DNA from 3 places in the Streptomyces sp. NPDC051822 genome. Region 3 is predicted to be linked to each of the others. Evidence: riboswitches for the same ligand, from Rfam matches in the RefSeq annotation. Region 3 holds a riboswitch; each other region holds the start of a gene.
What was found. Region 3 has a riboswitch for thiamine pyrophosphate ahead of ACIA8N_RS10040 (thiamine ABC transporter substrate-binding protein). Riboswitches for the same ligand answer to the same signal wherever they lie in the genome.
Positions count from the first base shown of each region.

Region 1: another riboswitch for thiamine pyrophosphate. It lies ahead of thiC (phosphomethylpyrimidine synthase ThiC); the one in region 3 lies ahead of ACIA8N_RS10040 (thiamine ABC transporter substrate-binding protein).
Region 2: another riboswitch for thiamine pyrophosphate. It lies ahead of thiO (glycine oxidase ThiO); the one in region 3 lies ahead of ACIA8N_RS10040 (thiamine ABC transporter substrate-binding protein).

Region 1 is NZ_JBITBZ010000005.1:186,042-193,478, forward strand. It holds gene ACIA8N_RS18255 (metallophosphoesterase) at 33-1,412, shown strand; gene ACIA8N_RS18260 (hypothetical protein) at 1,574-2,230, shown strand; gene thiC (phosphomethylpyrimidine synthase ThiC) at 2,288-4,075, opposite strand; TPP riboswitch at 4,069-4,203, opposite strand; gene ACIA8N_RS18270 (YibE/F family protein) at 4,275-5,633, shown strand; gene ACIA8N_RS18275 (SsgA family sporulation/cell division regulator) at 5,651-6,091, opposite strand; gene ACIA8N_RS18280 (helix-turn-helix domain-containing protein) at 6,230-7,000, opposite strand; gene ACIA8N_RS18285 (DUF5326 family protein) at 7,238-7,437, opposite strand, start outside.
Region 2 is NZ_JBITBZ010000001.1:341,818-349,254, forward strand. It holds gene ACIA8N_RS01545 (hypothetical protein) at 1-492, opposite strand, end outside; gene metF (methylenetetrahydrofolate reductase [NAD(P)H]) at 547-1,464, opposite strand; gene thiE (thiamine phosphate synthase) at 1,619-2,278, opposite strand; gene ACIA8N_RS01560 (Rv2175c family DNA-binding protein) at 2,381-2,746, opposite strand; gene ACIA8N_RS01565 (FAD-dependent oxidoreductase) at 2,790-4,013, opposite strand; TPP riboswitch at 4,096-4,209, shown strand; gene thiO (glycine oxidase ThiO) at 4,207-5,415, shown strand; gene thiS (sulfur carrier protein ThiS) at 5,412-5,612, shown strand; gene ACIA8N_RS01580 (thiazole synthase) at 5,618-6,412, shown strand; gene pknB (Stk1 family PASTA domain-containing Ser/Thr kinase) at 6,516-7,437, shown strand, end outside.
Region 3 is NZ_JBITBZ010000002.1:928,907-936,343, reverse strand. It holds gene ACIA8N_RS10065 (hypothetical protein) at 1-447, shown strand, start outside; gene ACIA8N_RS10060 (Rossmann fold nucleotide-binding protein) at 540-1,679, shown strand; gene ACIA8N_RS10055 (dihydrofolate reductase family protein) at 1,695-2,342, opposite strand; gene ACIA8N_RS10050 (ABC transporter ATP-binding protein) at 2,463-3,497, opposite strand; gene ACIA8N_RS10045 (iron ABC transporter permease) at 3,497-5,110, opposite strand; gene ACIA8N_RS10040 (thiamine ABC transporter substrate-binding protein) at 5,149-6,243, opposite strand; TPP riboswitch at 6,327-6,437, opposite strand; gene rlmN (23S rRNA (adenine(2503)-C(2))-methyltransferase RlmN) at 6,467-7,437, opposite strand, start outside.

The DNA of each region.
Region 1 (7,437 bases), on a different contig from region 3:
TGCAGGGCATCGCGACGGTGGTGGAGGGGTCCATGACTCAGGGGGCCGGGCAGGAGCCCGTGGTGCGCACGGCGACATTGCGTGACTTCCGCGTACCGCCGTACGCCCGCGTGCCCGTACAGGGCCATGCCACCGAGCAGGGCCATGCCACAGAACCGACGTCCACGGAGCCTCTGCCGGTGCCCGCGCCGACCGAGCACCCACCCGCTCCCGCACCACCGCGAACGGCACCTGCCGCCCCTGTCGCACCCGCGGCACCCGCCGCACCCGCGACAGCCGCCGCGCCCGTGCCGCCGCAGGCCGCACCCGCCGTGCCCGCGGGCCCGCCCGCGCCCACCGCGCCCATGCCCGCCGAGCCGACGCTCCACCTGGGACACCGTCCCAGCCCCGCGTACCCCGCGGCGGCCGGCTCCTCCATCGTCTCCGTCGCCACCGGCCACCCCGGCAACGCCTTCCCCGGCGCCGGGATGCCGGACGGGTACACCCCGACCGAGCGCGACCTCCCGGTCATCAAGCGCGGCGACACCGTCCAGGTCCCGGTCACCCCCGAACCCGCCACCGCGGCCGAGCCCGCCGCCGCGAGCGGCGAGGGACCCGGCCCGCTCTACGTCGTCGGCGACGTCCACGGCTACCTCGACGAACTCGTCGCCGCCCTGCGCGCCCAGGGGCTCATCGACGAGAACGGCGGCTGGGCCGCGGGCAACGCCCGCCTCTGGTTCCTCGGCGACTTCACCGACCGGGGCCCCGATGGCATCGGCGTCATCGACCTCGTCATGCGGCTGTCCGCCGAGGCCGCCGCCGCCGGCGGCTACTGCAAGGCCCTCATGGGCAACCACGAGCTGCTGCTCATCGGCGCCAAGCGCTTCGGCGACACCCCGGTCAACTCCGGGGCGGGAACCGCCACCTTCCAGGCCGCCTGGCTGCTCAACGGCGGCCAGAAGCACGACATGGACCGCCTCCAGGACGTCCACCTCCAGTGGATGTCCCGGCTCGACGCCGTCGTCCGGGAGGACGACCACCTCCTCGTGCACTCCGACACCACCGCGTACCTCGACTACGGCGCGACCATCGAGGACGTCAACGACACGGTCCACGAGATCCTCAACCGGAACGACGCCGACGAGGTCTGGGACGTCTTCCGCAAGTTCACCAAGCGCTTCGCCTTCCGGGACGAGGGCGGCCCGCAGGCCGTCCAGGAGCTGCTCTCCACCTACGGCGGCCACCGGATCGTGCACGGCCACAGCCCCATCCCGTACCTCCTCGGCCAGGTCGGCGCGGAGGAGGGCGAGGACAGCGCGGGCCCGGTCGTCGACGGACCGCACGTGTACGCGGACGGTCTGGCGATCGCCATGGACGGCGGAGTGACCATGGCCGGAAAGCTGCTGGTCGTCCAACTCCCCCTGAACGGCTGACGCATAACGCTGCGCATCCGGGGAAGGCGAATTCCGGAAACACCCTGTCAGCGCGTGGCACGACCGCAATACCATCGGGGTCCATCCGTAGCAGGCTCTCCTCCGTTTCCGCCCAACCGACCGTTTGCCACGGCAGATCAGGGCCTACGGAGCATCGGGGGATGCACATGAACGTGGCTCCGCACCTGCTGACCGAGGACCGCGCCGAGTACGAGCGGGTCCTCGACGACGCACTGAGCACCGCCCACGCACGTCCGGATCTCGCCGGAGCCGGCACGCGTCTCACGCTCGCGCAGCTGCGCGCCATGACGCTGAACGCGACGACACTGGTCACCAGCGCGGCGGCGAGCGAGTACGACCACTTCGTGAAGGTCCGCGAACAGCACCGCGCGACCCTCGGGGCCCGACCCGCGGAGAACTCCGACCGCCCCGGCCCCGGCCCGGGCGTCGTCGCGATCCTCACCGTCATGGTGCCCGTTCTCGCGGGCACGGCCGCCGTCATCTTCCTGCTGGTCGGCGCGGTCCTGCGCGCGCTCGCCCCCACCCTGGTGTTCGGGGCGACGCTCCTCACGGCCGGTCTGGTCTTCGGCGCCGTGGCCGCGGCCGGGCTGCTCGGCGCGGCCGTCGGACTCCTCATGACGGCCCTGCGGAACAGTCCGGCCGCCGTGCACACGGGGTCCGCGCCGGACGACGAACTGTCCCGCGCCCGGGAGGCCTGGCGCCGCGCCCTTCTCGAACGCGGGATCCTCCCCTTCCTGCGCGACGCCCTCGCGGCCACCGCGCCCCCCGCGGGCCCACCGCCGACGCCCCAGCCGTGACGCACCGCCGGCCCGCGACTCCCCCGGGGTCGCGGGCCGGCCGAGCGCCGGTGGGGGTCAGTCCGCCAGCGGCAGGTAGACGCGGTTGCCGCTCTCGGCGAACTCCTTGGACTTCTCCGCCATGCCGGCCTCGATCTCCTGCTGCGTACCGCCGTGTTCACGACGGATGTCCTGCGAGATCTTCATCGAGCAGAACTTCGGACCGCACATCGAGCAGAAGTGCGCGGTCTTCGCGGGCTCCGCGGGCAGCGTCTCGTCGTGGAACTCGCGGGCGGTGACCGGGTCGAGCGCCAGGTTGAACTGGTCCTCCCAGCGGAACTCGAACCGCGCGTCCGAGAGCGCGTCGTCCCACTCCTGCGCGCCCGGGTGTCCCTTGGCGAGGTCGGCCGCGTGGGCCGCGATCTTGTACGTGATGACGCCCGTCTTCACGTCGTCCCGGTTCGGCAGCCCGAGGTGCTCCTTGGGCGTGACGTAGCAGAGCATGGCCGTGCCCCACCAGGCGATCATCGCCGCGCCGATGCCGGAGGTGATGTGGTCGTACGCGGGCGCGACGTCCGTGGTCAGCGGGCCGAGGGTATAGAACGGCGCCTCCTCGCAGATCTCCTGCTGGAGGTCGATGTTCTCCTTGATCTTGTGCATCGGGACGTGCCCGGGGCCCTCGATCATCGTCTGGACGTTGTGGCGCTTGGCGATCGTGTTCAGCTCGCCGAGCGTGCGCAGCTCCGCGAACTGGGCCTCGTCGTTGGCGTCCGCGATCGAGCCGGGACGCAGGCCGTCGCCGAGCGAGTACGTGACGTCGTACGTCGCGAGGATCTCGCAGAGCTCCTCGAAGTTCGTGTAGAGGAAGTTCTCCTTGTGGTGCGCGAGACACCACGCGGCCATGATCGAGCCGCCGCGCGAGACGATGCCGGTCTTGCGGCGCGCGGTGAGCGGCACGTACGGCAGGAGTACGCCGGCGTGCACGGTCATGTAGTCCACGCCCTGCTCGGCCTGCTCGATGACCGTGTCCTTGTAGATCTCCCAGGTCAGGTCCTCGGCCCTGCCGTCGACCTTCTCCAGGGCCTGGTAGAGCGGCACGGTGCCGATCGGGACGGGGGAGTTGCGCAGCACCCACTCGCGGGTGGTGTGGATGTTGCGGCCGGTGGACAGGTCCATGACCGTGTCGGCGCCCCACTTGGTCGCCCAGGTCATCTTCTCCACCTCCTCCTCGATGGAGGAGGTGACGGCGGAGTTGCCGATGTTGGCGTTGACCTTCACCAGGAACCGCTTGCCGATGATCATCGGCTCGATCTCCGGGTGGTTGACGTTCGCCGGCAGCACCGCGCGACCTGCGGCGATCTCCTCCCGTACGACCTCGGGGGAGACGTTCTCGCGGATGGCGACGTACTCCATCTCCGGGGTGATCTCCCCCCGGCGGGCGTACGCGAGCTGGGTCACCGCCTGGCCGTCGCGGCCGCGGCGCGGCAGGCGCGGACGGCCGGGGAAGACGGCGTCGAGGTTCTTCAGCCCGCCGCCGCGCGGCGAGGTGTGCTTGATGCCGTCGTCCTCGGGACGGGCCGGGCGGCCCGCGTACTCCTCCGTGTCGCCGCGGCCGATGATCCAGTTCTCGCGCAGCGGCGGGAGGCCCCGCCGTACGTCGGTGTCGACGGTGGGGTCGGTGTACGGGCCGGACGTGTCGTACAGCGTGACGTCCTTGCCGTTGGTGAGGTGTACCTGACGGACCGGCACCCGGAGGTCGGGCCGCGAGCCCTGGACGTACCCCTTGTGCCAGCCCGGTGTGCGCTCACCGTCGACAGAGGTGCCGTCCTGGTCGGAGGCAGGCGTGCGTGCATCCTGAATGGTCATGAGACCGATCTCCCTACGCCGGCATTACCCGGTAACAGGTTCGGCGGTCGGCGCAGCCTCCTCCCGTACGTGCGTACGGTGATCAGCGCCCTCTCAGCCCGGTGCTCCGAGCTCCCGCGTGTGCAAAGGTGCCACCACGCTAGCGTCATCCCTGGCGTGCTGAACAGTGGGCCCCCGCCGTTCTTGCGATGATCGGTCGGTGACTTCCCCCCAGCAGACTCCCGAGCCGCACGGCCACGACCACGGTCCAGGCCCTTCCCACGGCCACGCCCAGGGGCACGGCCACAGCCACAACCACGGGCCCGCCGCACCGGTGTCCCGGCATCTGCGCAAGGTCATCGCCGCGGTCCTGATCCCCTTCGCCACAGCCGTCGTGGTGGGGCTCATGGTGCTGTGGCCCGGTGGCGCCCCGCCCCATGAGCGCACCGGGGTCGGCTTCGACCGGCAGACCGAGCAGGGCAAGGTCGTCGCCGTCGAGCAGGTCGACTGCGCGGACGTGAACGCCGCGCAGGTCCCGCCGACCGGCGACACCTCCACCCCTCAGGGGCGCGAGGCGGTCAACGCCCAGCAGGGACAGTGCGAGAAGGCGACCATCGAGGTCACCAGCGGCCCGGAGAAGGGGCGCAGGTTCACCGAGATCGTGCAGCCGGACGCACCGCGCCAACTGGACGAGGGCCAGGGGGTGGTGGTCGCGTACGCTCCCGACGCGCCGCGTGACCTCCAGTACTCGGTGACCGATGTGAACCGCAAGATCCCGCTGGCGGTGCTCGCAGGCATCTTCGCCCTCGTCGTCGTGCTCGTCGGCCGGATGCGGGGCGTGATGGCGCTGATCGCCCTCGTCGCGAGCTTCCTCGTGCTCACGTTCTTCATCCTGCCCGCGATCCTGCAGGGGTCGAATCCGCTGGTCGTGGCGATCGTCGGGTCGAGCGCGATCATGCTGATCGCGCTCTACATGTGCCATGGCCTCTCGGCGCGCACCTCGGTGGCGGTGCTGGGGACGCTGATCTCCCTGCTGCTGATCGGACTGCTCGGCTCGGTCTTCATCGACTGGGCGTCGCTGAGCGGCAACACCGACGACAACACCGGCCTGATCCACGGCCTGTACCCGAGCATCGACATGTCGGGCCTGCTTCTGGCCGGAATCATCATCGGCTCGCTCGGTGTCCTCGACGACGTGACGGTCACCCAGACCTCAGCGGTCTGGGAGCTGCACCAGGCCGATCCGGGCATGGGGCCGCGCGGGCTCTACCGGGCCGCCATCCGCATCGGACGCGACCACATCGCCTCGGTCGTGAACACCCTGGTGCTCGCCTACGCGGGTGCCGCCCTCCCGCTGCTGCTGCTCTTCTCCATCGCTCAGAGCAGCATGGGGACGGTGGCCAACAGCGAACTCGTCGCCGAGGAGATCGTGCGCACCCTGGTCGGGTCGATCGGTCTGGTCGCCTCCGTGCCGGTCACCACGGCACTCGCGGCACTGGTGGTCTCCGCCGACCGGCCGGCGTCCGAAGGACAGCGACCCGCGGCGGTACGGGGCGGGCGTCGGCGCCGCGCCAAGTGACGTAGGGGCCCGGCGCGTCAGGCCGGGCCCGCGTTCTCCTCGGCCAGAATCCGGCCCAGTGCGGCCTCCAGGTGGTCTTCGAAGTCGCCGAGTGTCCGTTCCTGACCGAGCGGGACCAGTTTGTCCGTGCGGTCCAGGAAGGCGACCAGCGGGGGTGCGCTCGCCCGGAAGAGGGCACGGTCGCCGCCGACCTGGAGTCGGATGGAGACGTCCGAGAGACCCTCCGGCTCGGTCGGGGCGATGTGCACATCGCCGTCCCCGCTCGGCCGGTTGATTCCGTCGAGCAGCAGCTCCCTGCCGAACGCCCAGGTGACCGGCGCGTCTCCGGGGAGGTGGAAGGTCATCCGCACCGCGTAGGGATCCCGGGACTCATACCGCAGTTCGACCGGGATCCTGAAGGAGAGCTCCTCGGAGACGAGGAAGCTCATCAGGACTTCGGCCTGAACGGACTCTCGCATCGTGTACCCCGCAGTAGATGAAGCAGTTGTGTGAACACAGCTGCTGAAAGCTGTGACCGAAACGGCCAGGAATGATCCCCCGTGGCCCTCTTGACGCAATCGTGCTGTAAGCGCTAGCAGATCACAAGGAGTGATTTTTCAGATACTGATAGAGAAAGCGAGCGAGCTGAAGAGCCTTCCGATCTCTGTGCGTAGTCGCTCGACTGCCGGGAGCAACCGTTCTTCCTGGTGGAGGGGGAGGGAAATGGCCATTGCACCCGCTGCGGAGCCCGCGGTGATGGGGATCGCGGCACAGACCGTGCCGAGCGCATATTCCTGACGCTCGACCAGGGGCTCCATTCGCCCCAAACCGTCCAAACGCTCCAAAAGCGTACGGCGATTACGCACGGTGAACGGCGTGATCGCTTCCACCGGATGACGGTCGAGGTGGTCTTGACGGGATTTCGGATCGAGTTGACTCAGCAGACACTGCCCGATCGCGTGGGCGTGGGCGGTCTGCCGGAAGTCGGCCCATTCCTCCACGGCGGGGGCGGAAGGGGTGTCGGCGACGGCGACGAGCTCGATCTCCCCCTCGCGGTAGAGGGCGAAATAGACCGGCACACCGATCTCGTCCCGCCAGCGGGCAAGAGAGTCTTCGATCTTGATGCGACGATTCTGCACAGCTTCGCCGCCGGCCAGTCGGACGGCGGCTTCACCCAGCACGAACACACCCTTCTCACGGCGCAGATAGCCCTCGTGCGTCAGGGTGCGGAGCAGGTGGTACGTGGTGGGCAGCGGAAGGCCCGTCTCACGGGCGAGCTGTTTGGCGGGAGCGCCGTCCGCGTGGGAGGACACGGCCTCCAGGAGTCTCAGCGCCCGCTGCACCGAGCCGATCAGGGTAGGCGCAGCCGTCTGCGTAGCCGTGGCCAAAGGTCACCCCCAGGCGTGACGACGGATGCACTGCACCCGCCCGCGGGGGCCGCCCCCGCGCGCCCGCCAGGCCTGGGAAACCGCTGGTCAGTACGGAGGTCTACGCCTGTAGTCCCCAACGCGGCGGAGAGATTCCACTCTAGTGGCAGGTCCAGGGCGCGCGCCCTGATTAGCCGGGCGCGTTCCCCCAGGCGGGCTAATAGCCTCCATGGGCCTCATACCGATCAGTAGCTTGTGCTACCAGTCCTCGCGAGGACGGTCGGAGGAGCTGAACTTCCGCACGACGTAGATCAGTCCGGCGACGAGGGCCACGAAGAGCAGCACCTTGAAGAGCAGCCCGACCACGAAGGCCAGGACGCTGGTGATCAGTCCGCCGAAGACGAGCAGGGCGAGCGCCGGTATGGCGACCCACTTCACCCACCAGGGCATCCCCGCGA
Region 2 (7,437 bases), on a different contig from region 3:
GCACCCGCCGCCCTGACCGGCGCCCTGGTGCGCGCCGCCGTAGACCGCGTACTGGCCGGTGTCCTCGGGAATCGGCAGCGGCTCGTAGACCGGGGTGGTCTCGGCGGCCGCGTGGAGGCCGGCCTCGTCCGGCACGGCGTACGCGGGGTCCTGGCCGTCGTAGGAGAGCTCGGTGACCTCGAGGGTGGGCCCGGCCTTGGCCGCCCCACCGGACCGGCGGCGACGGCTCGCACCCGGGTTGCCGCCGATCGCCCAGCCGGTGGAGAAGCCGCGGCGGAACGAGAGCGTCACATAGGTCTGGCCGACGGCGAACGCGACCGCCCCCGCGATGATGACCGCCACCGAGGGCAGCAGTACGCCCAGGACCACGCCGAGGAAGCCGCAGAAGGCGAGCACCCGCCAGCGCAGCCGTGCCTTGTACTGGAGGAGCACCTCCCCCAGCAGCCACAGTGCGACCACGCCGAACGCGATGTAGAGGACCGTCCACCCCATGCCCCGCCGCCCCTCTCCACGGTCACCGCCGCGGGTCGGGGCGGGTACGACCGGTCACGACTGCTGGTGCAGTCCGAGATTCTCGTAGATCTCGAGCGTCGCGGTGGAGCTGTTCAGCGTGATGAAGTGCAGTCCGGGGACACCCTCGGAGAGCAGCCGCGCGCAGAACTCCGTCGCGAACTCGATACCGATGGAGCGTACAGCGGCGGGATCGTCCTTGACGGCGAGGATGCGCTCTTTCACGTCCGGGGGGAAGAGCGCGTTGCTCAGCTGGGGCAGCCGGTCGAGGGTCTTCACGTTCACGACGGGCATGACCTCGGGGATGATCGGGGTCTCGCAGCCCGCCTTCGCGACGCTGTCGCGCAGCCGCAGATAGTTCTCCGGATCGAAGAACATCTGGGTGATCGCGTAGTCGGCGCCCGCGCGGCACTTGTCCACGAAGTGCCGGATGTCCGTGTCCCAGTCGGTGGAGCGGGGGTGCATCTCGGGGAAGGCGGCGACGCCCACGCAGAAGTCGCCCGACTCCTTGATCAGCCGGACGAGGTCGGCCGCGTACCGCACGCCCTCGGGGTGCTCGACCCACTCGCCCAGCGGGTCGCCCGCCGGGTCGCCGCGCAGCGCGAGCATGTTGCGGATGCCGGCGTCGGCGTACTGGCCGAGGACGTTGCGCAGCTCGGCCACCGAGTGGTCGACGGCCGTGAGGTGCGCGACGGGGGTGAGCGTGGTGTCGGAGGCGATCTTCTGGGTGGCCTTCACGGTGCCGCCGCGGGTGGAGCCGCCGGCGCCGTAGGTCACGGAGACGAAGCTCGGTCCGACCGCCTCGACCCGCCGCATGGCGTTCCAGAGGCCCTGCTCGCCCTTCTCGGTCCGGGGCGCGTAGAACTCGAAGGAGTACGACGTGCCGCCGGAGGCGAGGATGTCGCGGACCGTGCGAGCGCGGTCGGAGCGGACGGAAGCGGTACCAAGGGCCATACGGGCAGGTTAGACGCGGTCCGGGAAGCCGCGTAAACGGCGTCCGAGTGCTGGACACCTTTTCGGACACCCCGCCGGGCACGCCGCCGGACGCCGGGGGGACGCCCGGTGGACGTCCTCGCGGGCCCCTCCGGGTGCGCCGGCAGGACACTTCCTAGGCCTCCGCGCGCTCCCGTACCCGCTTGGCGAGGGCGGCCGTCGCGGCGGCCGGGTCGTCGGCCTCGGTGATCGCGCGGACGACGACGATCCGGCGCGCGCCCGCGTCCAGGACCTCGTCGAGGTTGGTCTCGTCGATGCCGCCGATGGCGAACCAGGGCCGGTCCTGGGCCAGCCCGGCCGCGTACCGCACGAGACCGAGGCCCGGCGCGTACCGTCCGGGCTTGGTGGGGGTGGGCCAGCAGGGGCCGGTGCAGAAGTAGTCCACGCCCGGTTCCGCGGCGGCCGCGGCCACCTCGGTCTCGGCGTGGCAGGAACGGCCGATCAGTACGTCGTCGGGGCCGCCGAGGATCGCCCGGGCGGCGGGCACGGGCAGGTCGCCCTGGCCGAGGTGGAGCACGTCGGAGCCGATGGCGTGGGCGACGTCGGCCCGGTCGTTCACGGCGAGCAGTCTGCCGTGCCGGCGGGCGGCGTCGGCGAAGACGGCGAGGTGCTCCAGCTCCTCACCGGCCTCCATGCCCTTGTCGCGGAGCTGCACGATGTCCACGCCGGAGGAGAGCACGGCGTCGAGGAAGGCGGGCAGGTCGCCCTGGCGCTTCCGGGCGTCGGTGCAGAGGTAGAGCCGGGCGTCGGCGAGCCGCTCACGAGGCGTGGGCATGGGTGGGTTCCCCCCGTCGGTGTCGCCGGCGCCGCGGCGGCCGGCCCGTGAGGGGGCCGGTCGCCGCGACACCCGCTGATGGTGTCCTGGTGCGTGCGTGCCTCAGAGGGCGAGCGCCTGGGCGCGGCGCTTCACCTCCGTGCCGCGGTTCTCGTTGAGCGCCTGCGCGGGCGTGCCCGGCAGGCTCTCGTCCGGAGTGAAGAGCCACTCCAGCATCTCCTCGTCGGTGAAGCCGTCGTCCCGCAGCACGGTCAGGAGCCCGACGAGGCCCTTGACGATCTTGTCGCCCTGGATGAAGGCGGCGGGAATCTGCAGGGCGTTGTTCTCTCCACGGCGCACGGCGATGAGCTGACCTTCCTTGATCAGCTGCCGCACGCGCGTCACCTCGACATCGAGCATCTCCGCGATGTCGGGCACGTAGAGCCAGGCGGGGACGAGCGCATCGATCTTTACGTCAATCTCGGTCACAGGACAAGCCTGCCATCCCGGACCGACAGCCGGTACCCGGGCCCTACCGGACCGCCGCCTTCAGGGGTACGGAGGGGTCGGCTGCGCGCTCCGGGTCCACGGGGGTGGCCGTCTCGATGATCTTGCGGCCCTGGGCCAGGTCGCGGGGGCGGCCGACGGCGAGGAGGGCCACGAGCACCCCGGCGCGCAGCCAGAGCGCTGACCAGGCCTCACCGGCGGGGTCGCCGCGCCACAGCAGCTCGTCCGCGCCCGCGTGGTGCCCGGCGTACTGGACGAAGCGGCCGAACTGCTCGGACCAGAAGTACGGGACGGGGTCGTACGGCCCGGAGTCGGCCCCGGTGATCGTGGCGGCGACCGTGCGGGGGCCCTGGAGCGCGTTGTCCCAGTGGTGGACGAGGAGGCGCTTGCCGTAGCGGGCGGAGGGGAAGGAGGCGCAGTCGCCGACGGCGTACACGTCGGGCAGGGAGGTGCGCAGCCGCTCGTCGGCGGTGACGGCGCCGCTGGGGTCGAGGGCGATGCCGGAGTCCGCGAGCCAGTCGGTGGCGGGGCGGGCGCCGATGCCGACGACGACGGCGTCGGCGGGGAGCTCGCGGCCGTCGGCGAGGACCACCCGGCCGGGCGCGCCCGGCTCGACGGAGTGCACGCGCGCGTGGGTGAGGAGTTCGGCGCCGCCGGCCCCGTACCACTCGGCCATGGGGGTGGTGACCTCGGCGGGCAGGGCGCCGGCGAGGGGGCGGTCGGCGGCCTCGACGACGGTGACGGCGCAGCCCGCCTCGCGCGCGGCGGTGGCGAACTCGGCGCCGATCCATCCCGCGCCGACGACCACGACGGCGTGGCGGCGCTCCAGGACGGGGCCGAGGCGCACGGCGTCGTCGAGGGTGCGCAGCAGGTGGACCCCGGGGACGCCCTCGGTGCCGGGCAGGGTGACCGGGTGGGCCCCGGTGGCGACGACCAGGATGTCGTACGGGACGGGCCCCGCCTCGGTGTCGATCTCGTGGTCGGCGGCGCGCAGCCCTGTGACGTCGAGGCCGAGACGCAGCTCGATGCCGAGGTCCTCGAAGTCGACGTCGAAGGCGGAGTCCTCGGCCTTGCCGAGGAGGATGGCCTTGGAGAGCGGGGGCCGGTCGTAGGGCTGGTGGGACTCGGCCCCGATGAGGGTCACGGGGCCGGTGAAGCCCTGTTCGCGCAGGGCGACGGCGGTCTGCACGCCCGCCATCCCGGCGCCGACGATCACGACATGCTGCTGGGCCTGCTTCTGCTCGCTCACCCGCCCACCTTACGTTCCTGACACACCGTCAGCCAGGGAGGGGCCTGGGCCCCGAAAGGGCCTGCGGTTAGTCTGGCGGGCGTAAAGCACTCGCGGGAGCCCGGACGCACCGGGCTGAGAGGGAGGCTGGGACGGCCTCCGACCGTACGAACCTGATCCGGGTCATGCCGGCGAAGGGAGGGGCTGGACGCCCATGCGTTCTTCCGATGTCAGTGGAGCCACTGACGCTACCCGTGCCACCGATACCGCCGACGTCCTCGTCGTCGGCGGCGGCATCATCGGTCTGGTCACGGCCTGGCGGGCCGCGCGGCGCGGACTGCGCACCGCCGTCGTCGACCCGGACCCGGGCGGCGGCGCCGCACGGGTCGCGGCCGGGATGCTCGCCGCCGTCACCGAACTCCACTACGGCGAGGAGACCCTGCTCGGGCTCAACCTCGCCTCCGCCGCGCGCTATCCCGCGTTCGTCGCCGAGCTGGAGGAGTTCACCGGCCACGACGTCGGCTACCGCGCCTGCGGCACCCTCGCCGTCGCCCTCGACGCCGACGACCGGGCCCACCTGCGCGAACTGCACGCCCTGCAGACCCGCTGCGGGCTCACCTCCGAGTGGCTCAGCGGCCGCGAGTGCCGCCGCCTCGAACCGATGCTCGCCCCGGGGGTGCGGGGCGGGCTGCGGGTCGACGGCGACCACCAGGTCGACCCGCGCCGGCTCGCCGCCGCGCTCCTCGTCGCCTGCGAACGGGCCGGGGTGGTCTTCCACCGCGCGCTCGCGCAGAGCCTGACGGTGGTACGGGACCGGGCGCGCGGTGCCGTGCTCGCCGGGGGCCGGGAACTGGCGGCCGACCAGGTCGTCCTCGCCGCCGGAAGCCTGAGCGGGCGGCTCGCGGGCGTGCCCGCCGAGGTCCTGCCGCCCGTCCGCCCCGTGAAGGGCCAGGTGCTGCGGCTGCGGGTGCCGGCCCCGTACGCCCCCTTCCTCTCCCGGACCGTCCGGGCCGTCGTCCGCGGCAGCCACGTCTACCTGGTGCCGCGCGCGAACGGCGAGCTCGTCGTCGGCGCCACCAGCGAGGAGCTGGGCTGGGACACCACGGTGACGGCGGGCGGGGTGTACGAGCTGCTGCGCGACGCCCACGAACTCGTCCCCGGCCTCACCGAACTGCCGCTCACCGAGACCCTCGCCGGGCTCCGCCCCGCTTCCCCGGACAACGCGCCGCTGCTCGGCCCCACCGCTCTGCCCGGCCTCCACCTGGCCACCGGCCACTACCGCAACGGGGTCCTCCTCACCCCCGTCACCGGCGACGTCATGGCCGAGGTGCTCACCACGGGCGTCCTCCCGGACGAGGCGCGCCCCTTCACCCCCCGCCGTTTCTCCCCCGCACTCCCCGTACGTCAGGAGCAGCCCGCATGAACGTGTCCGTGAACGGAGAACCGCGCGAGCTCTCCGGCCCCCTCACCCTCGACGCCCTCGTCGCGACCCTGACCACGTCCCGCTCCGGGGTGGCCGCCGCCCTCAACGAGACGGTCGTGCCGCGCGGCGAGTGGGCGGCGACGCCGCTCGGCGAGGGCGACCGGGTCGAGGTCCTCACCGCGGTGCAGGGGGGCTGAGCGCGATGTCCGACGACGTGTTCACCCTCGGGGGTACGGAGTTCACCTCGCGCCTCATCATGGGCACCGGCGGGGCACCCAGCCTCGACGTCCTGGAGCGCTCGCTGATCGCCAGCGGTACGGAGCTGACGACGGTCGCCATGCGGCGCCTGGACCCGACGGTCCAGGGCTCGGTCCTCTCCGTCCTCGACCGGCTCGGCATCCGGGTCCTGCCCAACACGGCGGGCTGCTTCACGGCAGGGGAGGCGGTCCTGACCGCCCGGCTCGCGCGGGAGGCGCTCGGCACCGACTGGATCAAGCTGGAGGTCGTCGCCGACGAGCGGACCCTGCTGCCGGACGGGGAGGAGCTCCTCGCCGCGGCCGAGACCCTCGTCGACGACGGCTTCACCGTCCTCCCCTACACCAACGACGACCCGGTCCTGGCGCGCAAGCTGGAGGACGCGGGGTGCGCGGCGATCATGCCGCTCGGCTCCCCGATCGGCTCGGGGCTCGGCATCCGCAACCCGCACAACTTCCAGCTGATCGCGGAACGCGCGGGGGTGCCGGTGATCCTCGACGCGGGGGCGGGCACCGCGTCGGACGCGGCGCTCGCGATGGAGCTGGGCTGCGCGGCGGTGATGCTGGCATCGGCGGTGACCCGGGCGCAGGAGCCGGTCCTGATGGCGGCGGCGATGCGGCACGCGGTGGAGGGGGGCCGCCTCGCCCACCGGGCGGGCCGCATCCCCCGCCGCCACTTCGCGGAGGCGTCCTCCCCGATGGAGGGCCGACCCGCCCTGGACCCGGAACGCCCGGCGTTCTGACGCGGACGGCGGGGGGGGGCGGGGGTGCGGAGCTCGTCACAGCTCCGTCGCAGTCGGGGCCACCCGGCCGAGGCCCCGCCGACCGGCTCGTAGACTCGTCGTCGTGGACACGACCCTCCAGGACCCCCTCGTCGGGCGGCTGCTCGACGGCCGCTACCGCGTCGACGCGCGCATCGCCGTCGGCGGGATGGCCACGGTCTACCGGGCCGTGGACACCCGCCTCGACCGCGTCCTCGCGCTCAAGGTGATGCACCCCGCCCTCGCCACCGACGCGGCCTTCGTCGAGCGCTTCATCCGCGAGGCGAAGTCCGTCGCCCGGCTCTCGCACGCGAACGTCGTCGGCGTCTTCGACCAGGGCGCCGAGGGCGCGTACGTCTACCTGGCGATGGAGTACGTCGCGGGCTGCACCCTCCGTGACGTGCTGCGCGAGCGCGGCGCCCTCGCGCCCCGGGCCGCCCTCGACATCCTGGAGCCCGTGCTCGCCGCGCTCGGCGCCGCGCACCGGGCCGGCTTCGTGCACCGCGACATGAAGCCCGAGAACGTGCTGATAGGGGACGACGGCCGGGTCAAGGTCGCCGACTTCGGTCTCGTACGGGCCGTGGGCTCGGCGACCGCGACCACCGGCTCGGTCCTCGGCACGGTCTCGTACCTCGCGCCCGAGCAGATCGAGCACGGCACCGCCGACACCCGCGCCGACGTGTACGCCTGCGGTGTCGTCCTGTACGAGATGCTGACCGGCGGCAAGCCGCACGCCGGCGACACCCCCGCGCAGGTCCTCTACCAGCACCTCCACACGGACGTGCCCGCCCCCTCCGCCGCCGTCCCGGGGCTCGCCCTGGAGCTGGACGAGCTGGTGGCGGCGGCCACGGCCCGTCACCCCGAGGCCCGTCCGCACGACGCCGTCGCCCTGCTCGCCCTTCTCCGAGAGGCCCGCGCCGCGCTCGGCGACGACCAGCTGGACGCCGTGCCCCCGCAGGCGCGGTCCGAGGCCAGGGACACGGCCGAGGACCGGACCAGCGTGATCG
Region 3 (7,437 bases):
CTCGCGATGGCCGGCCCCGGCATCACCCACGGCTGCGGGCGCCTCCTCCAGGCGGTCCGGCCCGGCGCCACCCGGCTGCTCGCCGGCCGCGTCCTGATGGACGAGTCCCGGCGTATCGGCCGCCCGCTCGGCGTGGTCAGCGCGGTGCTCTCCGGCACGCTCGCGGCGGCGGCGCTGTACGACTCGGACACGCGCTCCGACGCGTTCGGCCCGCTCACCAGCCTCGGCGCGGCCCTGATCCTCGGCTGCACGACGGCCACCCTCCTGACCGCCGCCCTGGAGTCCAAGCAGGGCCGCGCGCACACCACCGAGGCCCTCCTGCGCATCGGCGCCCCTCCGACGGTCCTGCGCACCGCGGCCCTGATGCGGGCGGGCGTCCTGCTCGCGGTCTTCGTCCCGCTGACCTGGGTGGTGGCGGAGCTGGCCGCAGTGCCGCTGACGGGCTGAGTCCCGCACCGCCCGTCACCCACGACAGGGGCCGTCCTCCACCCGGGACGGCCCCTGTGGTGGGTCCGCCCTACCGCCCCTACCGTGGGCCCATGGCGACGCTTCCTCCGTCCCACCGGCCGCCCGGACCGCGGGGGCACGGGCGCGAGATCCACACCCTCGACGAGTTCGACGAGGCGGTCGCCCGGCCCGGATCGCTCGCCGGGTACCGGGTGCAGTCCGTCGACCTGACCGACCGGACCTTCGCCCTGCTGACCGCCACCACCGCCGGCACCGTCTTCCTCGGTTGCCCGATGGAACCAGAGGCCGCCGCCAAGGTCCGCGTCGACGGCGCGCTGGTCTTCCCGCCCGTACCCGACCTGCCCTTCGACCCGTACCGGCCGGCGCTGTACTCCCCCGAGGACCTGTACGCAGGGATCACGGAGACGGCGTACGAGGCCACCCCCGACGCGCTGGCGTACGCCTGGTTCGAGCGGACCAGGGCCGACGGCGACATCTTCGCCTCGATGCTCCGCTCGGTCCACGACGACGCCGTCTCGGACGCGCTCGACGAGCTGCTCGACGGCGCCCGGGTCGTCGGCGTCATGGGCGGCCACGCGATGGGCCGGGGCACGGAGGCGTACGCGGGCGCCGCCCGGCTCGGCAGGACGCTGGCACGGACCGGACTGACCGTGGCGACCGGCGGCGGCCCCGGCGCGATGGAGGCCGCGAACCTCGGCGCGTACACGGCCCCGCTGCCCGACGAGGCACTGACCGAGGCCCTCGGCCTGCTCGCGGAGGTCCCCTCGTTCGCGCCCTCGGTGACGGACTGGGCCCGCGCGGCCTTCCGGGTACGGTCCCGGCTGCCGCGCGGCGGCGGCTCGGTCGGCATCCCCACCTGGTTCTACGGCCACGAGCCGCCGAACGCCTTCGCCGGCCACATCGCGAAGTACTTCGCCAACGCCACCCGCGAGGACGGCCTCCTGGCCCGCTGCACGGCGGGCGTCGTGTTCCTGCCCGGCGCGGCGGGAACGGTCCAGGAGATCTTCGACGACGCCACCCCGAACTACTACGAGTCCCGGGGCGCCCCCGCGCCCATGGTCCTCGTCGACCGCACCCACTGGACCGAACGCCTGCCGGCCTGGCCTCTCCTGGAGACCCTGGCGACCGGGCGCCCGATGGCGGCCACGATCGCCCTGGTGGACTCGGTCGACGAGGCGCCGACGGCCCTGGAACGGCTCACGAAGACGTAGGGCCCGCCTTCTCCCTCACTTCCGCCAGTACAGGTGGTGGGTCACCCCGCCGCTCGGACTGGGCACGACATCGCGGTGGAAACGGTCGAGCAGCTCGTCGGGCGACTCCCAGAGCCGTGCCCCGGAGCCGAGCTTCACCGGCGCGACCGCGACGTGCAGGGTGTCGACGAGGTCGGCGTCGAGGAACTCCCGGACGGTGGTCGCCCCGCCGCCGAGGCGGACGTCCTTGCCTGCCGCCGCCTCCCGCGCCCGGTCGAGCACCGTGGCCGGGTCGGCGTCGACGAAGTGGAACGTGGTGTCGGAGAGGGTGAACGAGGGACGCGGGTGGTGCGTCAGGACGAACACCGGGGTGTGGAACGGCGGCTCCTCACCCCACCAGCCGAGCCACTCGTGGTCCTGCCAGGGCCCGCGCTGGGGCCCGAACTTGTTGCGGCCCATGATCTCGGCACCGATGTTGCGGGAGAAGTCCCGCGTGAAGTAGTCGTCCAGGCCACGGCTGCCCCCGGCGTCGGTGCGCATGGGCCAGCTCGCCGTGGCACCGGCCCAGGAGAACATCTCCCCGGGATCGGCGTGGCCGAACGGCCGCTCGAGGCTCTGGCCCTCACCGGCACCGAACCCGTCGGACGAGACCATGAAGTTCTGGACTCTGAGCAGTTGGCTCACGGCTTTCCTCCTGAGTGGTCGACACGCGTGGTCGACGAAGAGAGACGACCGCACACCCATGAGACTCCCCGGGCGGAGAAAACTCATCGCACCCACCGCCGGTGTCGCCCGCTCGTCCCGCTACGGGCCGTCGTCCCCCAGCACCACCACGTCCTCCGCCCGGAAGGCCACCGTCACACCGGCGCCCTCCTCCGGCACCTCCCGCAGCGGAAGCTCGGCGTCCAGCGGCGGGCCGTCCGCGGGGCGGAGCCGTACGGCCACCCGGCTGCCCCGGAACGTCCGTGACTCCACCGTCCAGCCCGGCGCCCCCGCCTCCGCCGCCGGTACGAGCCTGACCCCGCCCGGCCGGACGAGCAGCCGCCGCTCGCCCTGCGGCGAGCCCTCCGGCACCGGGACCTTGCCCCACACCGTGTCCGCGACCGTCCCGGTCACCCGCGCCGCCACCACGTTGTCGAAGCCCAGGAAGCGGGCCACGAACTCCGTCGCCGGCCGGGACCACACCTCGACGGGCGCACCCGACTGGGCGATCCGCCCGTCCCGCATGACCACCACCCGGTCCGCGAGCGCGAACGCCTCACCCTGGTCGTGGGTGACCGCCAGGACCGTCGTACCCAGCCGTCCGAACAGCTGCCGCAGCTCCACGACGAGCCGCTCCCGCAGCCCCCGGTCGAGCTGTCCGAGGGGTTCGTCCAGCATGAGCAGCCGGGGCCGGGGCGCGAGCGCACGGGCCAGCGCGACCCGCTGCTGCTCGCCGCCGGAGAGCGCGGCGACGGAGCGCCGCTCGGCCCCCGGCAGGCCGACGAGGTCGAGCAGCTCCCGGACCCGCTGCGTCCGCTCGGCCTTCGCGTCCCCGCGCATCCGGAGGCCGAAGGCGACGTTGCCGCCGACGTCCCGCTGCGGGAACAGCTGATGGTCCTGGAACATCAGGCCGAGGCCGCGCCGGTGCGTCGGCACCCCGCTCTGGTCGGCGCCGCCGAGCAGCACCCGGCCGCGGTCGAGCGGCTGGAGTCCGGCGACGGCCCGCAGCAGCGTGGACTTGCCGCTGCCGCTCGGTCCGAGGACGCACACGATCTCGTGGTCCGCGACCTCCAGGTCCACGGCGTCGAGCGCGGCCCGGTCCCCGAACCGTACGGTCGCCCCGTCGAGTCTCAGCATCAGAACTCCCCCGTGGTGCGGTCGGTCCGGAGCCGTTCGAGCAGCAGCAGGGACACCGCGCACACCACCATGAGGATCGTCGAGAGGGCCATGGCCTGGCCGTAGTTGAGTTCGCCCGGCCGGCCGAGGAGCCTGGCCACCGCCACCGGAAGCGTCGGGCTGTCGGGCCGGGCGATGAAGACCGTCGCGCCGAACTCGCCGAGCGAGACGGCGAAGGCGAACCCGGCGGCGATGAGCAGCGCCCGCCGCACCAGCGGCAGGTCCACCTCCCGCCAGGCCCGCCACGGGGACGCGCCGAGCACGGCCGCCGCCTCCCGCAGCCGCTCGTCGACCGCGCGAAGGACCGGCAGCATCGTCCGTACGACGAACGGGACGCCGACCAGGGCCTGTGCGAGGGGGACCAGGATCCAGCTGGCCCGCAGGTCGAACGGCGGTTCGTCGAGGGTGATGAGGAAGCCGAAGCCGACGGTGACCGCCGAGACCCCGAGCGGCAGCATCAGGAGCGCGTCGAAGCCCCGTACGAGCCGCCCCGCCCTCCTGGTGAGGGCCGCCGCCGCGAGCCCGCCGATCAGCACCGCGATGCCGGTGGCGGCCACCGCGTACCGCAGCGAGTTCCCGATCGCCTCCAGGGGCGGTACGAGGAAGGTGCCGGACTCGTCGAGCGAGCCGAGCGCCCGGTAGTAGCCGAGCCCGTACCCCTGCGGTCCTGCGAAGGAACGTTCCACGAGCACGCCGAGCGGCAGCAGGATCAGCAGCGCCACCGAGAGCAGGACACCGCCGAGCAGCGCCCACTGTCCGGCGCCGCGCGGCCGGCGCGCGGTCCGCTCCGGCGGGACGAGCCGCAGCGCGGTCTCCCGCCGCCGTACCGTCCGGGCGTGCACGGCCAGGATCGCGCCGACCGCCGCGAACTGCACCAGGGTCAGGACGGCGGCCGTCGGCAGGTCGAGCAGCCGCGCGGTCTGCCGGTAGATCTCGGCCTCGAGGGTGGAGTACGTGTTCCCGCCGAGGATCTGCACGACGCCGAAGGAGGTGAAGGTGAAGAGGAACACCATCAGGGCCGCCGCCGACACCGCCGGCACGAGCGCGGGCAGCGTCACCGTCCGCCAGGCCGTCCACCGGGACGCGCCGAGGACCCGGGCGGCCTCCTCCTGGCGCGGGTCGAGCTGGGACCAGAGGCCGCCGACCGTCCGTACGACGACCGCGTAGTTGAAGAAGACGTGCGCGAGGAGGATCGCCCAGACACCGGTGTCGAGGCGCAGCCCCCACAGCTCGTCCGTGAGACCGCCCCGGCCGACGAGCGCCAGGAACGCCGTGCCGACGAGGACGGTCGGCAGCACGAACGGCACCGTGACCACGGCCCGCAGCACGCTCTTGCCCGGGAAGTCGAAGCGCGCGAAGACGTACGCGCCGGGCAGTGCGACGAGCAGCGTCAGGCCGGTGGAGGCGAGCGCCTGCCACACGGTGAAGCCGAGCACGTCGAGGATGTCCGGCCGGCTCAGCGTCTCGCCGATCCGTCCGAACCGCCAGGTCCCGTCGGGCCGCAGCCCCCGCTCGACGATCGACGCCACGGGCCAGGCGAAGAAGACCCCGAAGAACGCGACGGGCAGGGCCATGAGCCCCAGCCGCGCCGCGCTCCCCCGGAGGTCGCGCGCTACTTCAGGACGAGCGACGACCACTGCTGGATCCACGCGTCACGCTTCTCGGCGATCTTCTCGGGGGCCATGGTCTCCGGCTTCTCGACGACCACACCGTGCTTCGTGAACAGCTCCGGCAGCACCGCGTCCTTCGCCACCGGGTTGACGAACATCTGGAGCGGCATGTCCTCCTGGAACTTCTTCGAGATCAGGAAGTCGATCAGCGCCTTGCCGCCCTCGGGGTTCTTCGCGCCGTTCAGCAGGCCCGCGAACTCGGTCTGCCGGAAGCAGGTGCCGGTGGAGACGCCGGTGGGCGCCACCTTCGGCTGCGGCTCGCCGTACAGCACCTCGACCGGCGGGCTGGAGGCGTACGAGACGACGAGCGGCCGGTCGCCCTTGGCCTGCTTGCCGCCGGCCGAGCCGGAGAACTCCTGGTTGTAGGCGAGCTCCCAGCTGTCGACGGTCTTCACGCCGTTGGCCTTGAGCTTCGTCCAGTAGTCCTGCCAGCCGTCGTCGCCGTACTTCGCGGCCGTGCCGAGGAGGAAGCCGAGGCCCGGCGAGGACCGCTCGGGGTTCTCGACGACGAGGAGGTTCTTGTACGCGGGCTTCGCCAGGTCGTCGAAGGTCTGCGGCGGCGCCAGCTTCCTGCCCGCGAAGTACTTCTTGTCGTAGTTGACGCAGATGTCACCGGAGTCGACCGGCGTGACCCGGTTCTCCTTGTCGAGCCGGTACTCCGCCGGGACCCGGTCGACGCCCTCGGCCTCGTACGGGACGAAGATCCCGTTGTCGAGGGCGCGGGAGAGCAGCGTGTTGTCGACGCCGAAGAAGACGTCGCCCTGCGGGGAGCCCTTGGTCAGGATCTCCTTGTTGACGGCCTCGCCCGCGTCGCCCGCCTTGAGGACCTTGACGGTGAAGCCGGTCTGCTTCGTGAACTCCGCGAGCACCTCCTTGGAGGCGTTGAAGGAGTCGTGGCTGACGAGGGTCACGGTCTTCGGCGCGGGCGCGCCGGACTTGCCGGCGGCGTCGCGGGCGTCCTCCGTGCCGCAGGCGGCGAGGGTGGTGACGCCGAGCGCCGCGACGATCGCGGCGGCAGCGGTCTTCTTGATGGTCACTGAGATTCCTCCTGGGTATGACCAGGAAGAGACGCGGCCCTGCCCACGGCCGGCGGAACCGGACGCGGGCAGGGCGCAACAGCTTGAGTTAACGACCGAACTTCCTACCCAGAATGACCTGGGCAAGGTTCAGAGGGTCTGCGGTCCTACGGTGACCGCACTCTCAGCGCTGTGGCGCTCCCCTGTCGGAATATGGAGATGTGTTCGAGCTCAGAGTACAAGGTCAGCGTTCGGACGCCGCGAGCTGTCCACAGGCACCGTCGATCTCCTGACCGCGGGTGTCCCGTACGGTCACCGGAACGCCGTGGCGCGCGATGGCCTCGACGAAGGCCTTCTCGTCCTCGGGGCGGGACGCGGTCCACTTCGAGCCGGGCGTCGGGTTCAGCGGGATCAGGTTGACGTGCACCCGCTTGCCCTTGAGCAGCCGGCCCAGCAGGTCACCGCGCCAGGCCTGGTCGTTGATGTCCCGGATGAGCGCGTACTCGATGGAGATCCGGCGCCCGGACTTCTCCGCGTACTCCCAGGCCGCGTCGAGGACCTCGCGCACCTTCCACTTGGTGTTCACCGGCACCAGGGTGTCGCGCAGCTCGTCGTCGGGGGCGTGGAGCGAGACCGCGAGGCGGCACTTGAAGCCCTCGTCGGCGAAGCGCAGCATCGCCGGCACGAGGCCGACGGTGGAGACGGTGATCCCGCGCTGCGAGAGGCCGAGGCCGTCCGGCTCGGGGTCGGTCAGCCGCCGGATGGCGCCGACGACGCGCTTGTAGTTGGCGAGCGGCTCGCCCATGCCCATGAAGACGATGTTGCTGAGCCGCGCCGGGCCTCCGGGGACCTCGCCGTCGCGCAGCGCGCGCATGCCGTCGACGATCTGGTGCACGATCTCGGCGGTCGACAGGTTCCGGTCGAGCCCGGCCTGGCCCGTCGCGCAGAACGGGCAGTTCATCCCGCAGCCGGCCTGGGAGGAGATGCACATGGTCACCCGGTCCGGGTAGCGCATGAGCACCGACTCGACGAGCGTGCCGTCGTGCAGCCGCCACAGGGTCTTACGGGTGGTGTCGTCGTCGCACGAGATGTGCCGCACCACGGACATCAGGTCGGGCAGCAGCTCCGCGGCCAGCTTCTCCCGCGAGGCGGCGGGGATGTCCGTCCACTCCGCGGGGTCGTGCGCGTACCGCGCGAAGTAGTGCGTGGACAGCT